2 regions of the Corynebacterium callunae DSM 20147 genome follow, and region 1 is predicted to be linked to the other one. Evidence: riboswitches for the same ligand, from Rfam matches in the RefSeq annotation. Region 1 holds a riboswitch; the other holds the start of a gene.
The links. Region 1 has a riboswitch for cyclic di-AMP ahead of H924_RS03990 (resuscitation-promoting factor Rpf1 domain-containing protein). Riboswitches for the same ligand answer to the same signal wherever they lie in the genome.
Positions count from the first base shown of each region.

Region 1 (2,199 bases):
ATGCCCGGAGAATGAGGTTCCCACTTTGAATGTGGGTGCAGATGAAGAACTCCATCTCACCATTCCGGAATCAATCTACGATCATGACTGGTACCTGCTCACCATCTATGATGATCCAGCTGCCAATGATGAGGCTTATCACGGTGCCAATGAAACCACTGAGGTAACACTGCCTGGCTCTGTTGATCCGCTAGAAGATGGTGGCGAGCGTCCACGTCTGGTGGTGGTGGAAATTTCTGCAATTATGATCGGCCACGACAGTAACGGCGAAGAAACTCCCTACACCGTGACCTGGTCCCTTTCCACCATGGAACAGGCTGCCGAATAGTCCAGCCTAAAAAAGGAGAGAGTCTATGGACTCTCTCCTTTTCTTATGCGTCTAGTTCTTTGGCTACCACGCGAAGGATTTCAGCGACCTGAGATCCGGCCTTCTTTTCGGGATATTGTCCCTTGGCCAAACCTGGCTGAATACCGCTCTCCAAAAGGGTAATAAGATCTGAAATCATGCCATGGAGGGCGTCAGGTTCATATTTATGCTGAGGTTTGCGGCGGGGAGTTTCCATGACCTTAATGCGCAGCGCCTGTGGACCTTTACGCCCTGCTGCGAAATCAAACTCGATTCGCTGCCCCTTGTGTAGTTCACCAATCCCCTTGGGAAGAACCTGCTTTCCTACATAGCAGTCTTCACCATCCGGATTGGAGACAAAGCCGAAACCACGCTCTGCGTCGTACCACTTCACTGTTCCGACAGGCACTCGTCCTCACCACTTTCAATTCGCATATTCTTAGCGCCATAGCAGCAGGCGCTATATAACCAGAAGAAATCATTGTACACGGCAAGCACGCCTGCTAAAACTCGCTTCACTTACCCCCTTGCATAGCCCCAACACTAATTATGTGACATAACTAACACCTTAATTTTTTATTAATATGACCAGGGGTTTTAGCCTCAGAAAAAGCCAGTTTTGATATAGCTCCGATAAAAAACGTGACACAATCGTGACCTTCCGGCTAGCGTTTAGCCAAGGCACCGCAGTTTTTCATCCATATTTTCCGGCTCATCGCCAAACCCTGTCTGGGGTCGGAGGCTGAAAATCTGTCTAGGAGCAAGAACTTTAAACCACAAATTCTTATCATTCGATAAGAAAAAATCTGCAGACAGGGACGGGGAACCCACCCGCTCTTTAATAAAAGAGCATCGGAGGTCAACTCCTTGGGGTGAAGCCGGATTTTCCGGCAGGGCATATCCTCCGCCCTAACCCGACAGCTAACCTCGACGGCGACTAATGAGAGGAAACTTTTCATGGGACGTCATTCCACCAAGAGCTCTACCCTTACCAAGATCGCAGCTTCTACTGTTGCTTTTGGCGCAGCCGCTGCAATCATGGCTCCAACTGCATCCGCAGCTCCAGATTCTGACTGGGATCGCCTCGCACAGTGTGAGTCCGGCGGAAACTGGGCTATCAACACCGGCAATGGCTACAACGGTGGCGTGCAGTTCAGCCAGAGCACCTGGGCTGCCTTTGGCGGAACTGAGTTTGCACCTTCTGCAAACCTCGCAACCCGTGAACAACAGATCGCTGTCGCAGAGCGTACCCTCGCACAGCAGGGCTGGGGCGCATGGCCTGCTTGTTCTGCAAAGCTTGGTCTGAACTCCGCTGCTACCCAGCGTGATCTCTCCGCTCCTGCACCAGCTGCAGCACCTGTCTCCACCGAGGCTGAGTACGCAGCAGAGCCAACCAACAACAATGTTGCTATCGGCTCCACTGATCTCAACACCATCAAGGCTGCTTATGGCGCTGTCACCGGCACCTTGGCACAGTACGGCGTTGCCGTTCCACCAGAGGTTCAGGCTTACTACAATGCCTATGTTGGCTAATTAGCCACAGTGAATCAGGGAACCTACGGGTTCCCTTTTTTTCATGCATTAAAAAAGAGGCAGTCATCATGACTGCCTCTTTTTTGCGAACTCTTAGCGATTGATGCGGGAATAAGGGTGGACGTATCCGAGCTCTTCAGCTGGGAATGGGAACTCCTTCTCATCGCCCCAGGGGCTGGAAGCTCCAGCAACCTTGGAAATGATTTCGGTAACCACGTGCTCACCGGGTGCATGCTCCGGCCAAGCCGGATCGACGAAGTGCTTCTTCTCTACGTTTGCCATGTTTCTATTCTTTCAAACTCGATGAAGAAAAGTCACCT
Region 1 covers NC_020506.1:840,777-842,975, reverse strand. Annotated here, with positions in the region: gene H924_RS04005 (DUF2771 domain-containing protein) at 1-328, shown strand, start outside; gene H924_RS04000 (cold-shock protein) at 372-755, opposite strand; cyclic di-AMP (ydaO/yuaA leader) riboswitch at 1,169-1,298, shown strand; gene H924_RS03990 (resuscitation-promoting factor Rpf1 domain-containing protein) at 1,304-1,879, shown strand; gene H924_RS03985 (hypothetical protein) at 1,973-2,161, opposite strand.

Region 2 (2,199 bases), 1.1 Mb from region 1:
CGCAGCTTGATCAGCTTCCTGCTTAAGCTTGGATACCTGCTCTTGGATTGCTGCGACCTTAGCTTCACGATCAGTCACATCGATTTCTAATTGCTTGACTTCCTCATTCTGCGCTGAGACCGTTTGCGAAATAGTGTCCATCTCTGCGATGAGTTGGTCCACTTCGGTGGCAAAAGCTGCTTGTGGGCTTTGCAAAAGTGAGCACACCAGCACGCACGAGCTCACCAGACCAACCCAACGACGTGTAAACATAAAACTCCCTAATGCAGATTTCAGCAAAACAGCTAATACTCCCCCAGTAACCTTAGTGCGGTTACAAGTAGAAAAACTAGGTCCATCAATGTGGAAAATCTTAGCCTAGTTACTTATCTTCTTCCGGGAGCGAATCGTTTCATTTGAACATTAAAAATCCTCCACCTGAAAAGTACAGATGGAGGATCGTGCTGCAGGAGTTTCTAGGAAATTAGAAACGAACTGCAGAGTAGAAAGGCATGTAGTCGATTGGGCTCTCAGACAAAGGAGTGCTCTCGTTAAGTGCGTGGATCACGGTTCCGTGTCCGGAGTAGATTCCCACATGGCTAGCGCCAGAGTAGAAAGCTACGATATCGCCAGCCTGAAGATCAGAGTATGCAACTGGGGTGCCCTGTGCAGCCTGAGCCTGGGAGGTACGTGGGATAGACTTGCCAACCTGGCTGTATGCCCAAGAGGTAAGACCAGAGCAGTCAAACGCGTTAGGGCCAGCAGCACCCCAGCCGTATGGGGAACCGATCTTGGAACGAGCTACATCGACGATAGCTTGTCCGGTGCTTTGTGCAGGAGCTGCTTGAGCTTCTCCTGCAGGAGCATCAACAACTGCTGAGTAAGCAACAGGTGATGCCTGGTTTGCAAGGGATGGAATCCACTGATCAATACCAGGAACGTTATTAATTCCTTGTACGTTCTCAATGCCCGCAACCTCGACACTGTAACCAGTGTCAGGGATTACTACCTCTGCCGCTTGCGCTGGCTGCGCAATTGCTGCGGTAGCGCCGAGCGCAACTGCAGATGCCGCTACAACATTACGAGTTGCGTTCGAATTTACTTGACGGTGCTTGCCCACTGATGAAACTCCAAATCTTCCTGTTTGCCTACCGAGTTAGCTGTCGGGTTCGGAGCGGAAGGCCCCTATCTCCACTCTTTCCATCTGTGCATATACACATCCGGCCCTTGTGGGAAATTCACCCCAGGAACACGTGTGGTTCCCCGGCTCGCATCGTTGCTATCCTCTCGGCTTTGAGCCTTAAGAAATACCGCCTAGCGACTAAGCATTTTCTATTGTTTCTCTGATGCTGGCGGATTAGATATTTCCAATCCGTCCTGCAAGGTCTCAATAAGGTTACGAAACCGCATCAAGACTTGTCTAGTTCCGCTTTCAATTCCATGCCGTTACACAACTGTTATCGTTGATTGATTTGACCGAGACTAACTTGCATTACTCACTTATCTCCGGGACTATCTTTTAGCCCAAATACCACCGATTGAGCCCTTAACAGGGACTTCGACAACCATTGCGGTTTATCGAAATGTAATAAAAGCTCTTAAAAACGACACACCTTCCGCCACTGGGCAACCTATGTGACCTTTCCCACACTTGGATTTAAAAAGAGTCATTAAGCTTCACGAACCCTCAAAACTCGGGATTTTCCGGAGATTTTGAAAGCCATTTAAGATGCTTTTGGTGCGCCAAACGACAGAAATTTTCTCCGACTTTCACTCATTGAAATGAGCTTGATGACCAACTCAAAATAAGCGTCAGCTAAAGCAAGTTAATGACTGATTTTCTAGCATTTTTATACCTATATATAAGGAGTAAGTTTTACTGTCCCTCAGTCCTTCTAAAGGGGCTAAATAGTTCCTCCATACCAATCGCCAAAGATTCCAGCATAGCCCCACCATCGCAATATTGAGATACCTCACGGGCATGTAGACATAAAAAATGGACCCTCCGAAGAGAGTCCATTTCTAATTAAGCTAGTGACTTAGTGGTTTCCCTTGTCACGCTCAATATTTGCTTCGTTGAGGGCACGCAATGCTGCGGCCTCCTCAGCGTGGTTATCGTGCTGGATATGGCCAGCCTTTTCCCTGATATCAACAGGATCTGGGCTGAAGAATCCGCCGCGAGTCTCAACCTCTGCAAAGCCGAGCTGGTTCATCTGCTTT
Region 2 covers NC_020506.1:1,985,931-1,988,129, forward strand. Annotated here, with positions in the region: gene H924_RS09310 (C40 family peptidase) at 1-252, opposite strand, end outside; gene H924_RS09315 (C40 family peptidase) at 464-1,099, opposite strand; cyclic di-AMP (ydaO/yuaA leader) riboswitch at 1,111-1,282, opposite strand; gene qcrB (cytochrome bc1 complex cytochrome b subunit) at 2,019-2,199, opposite strand, start outside.
Region 2: it holds a riboswitch for cyclic di-AMP, as region 1 does, so the genes downstream of both, H924_RS09315 (C40 family peptidase) here and H924_RS03990 (resuscitation-promoting factor Rpf1 domain-containing protein) in region 1, are expected to answer to the same signal.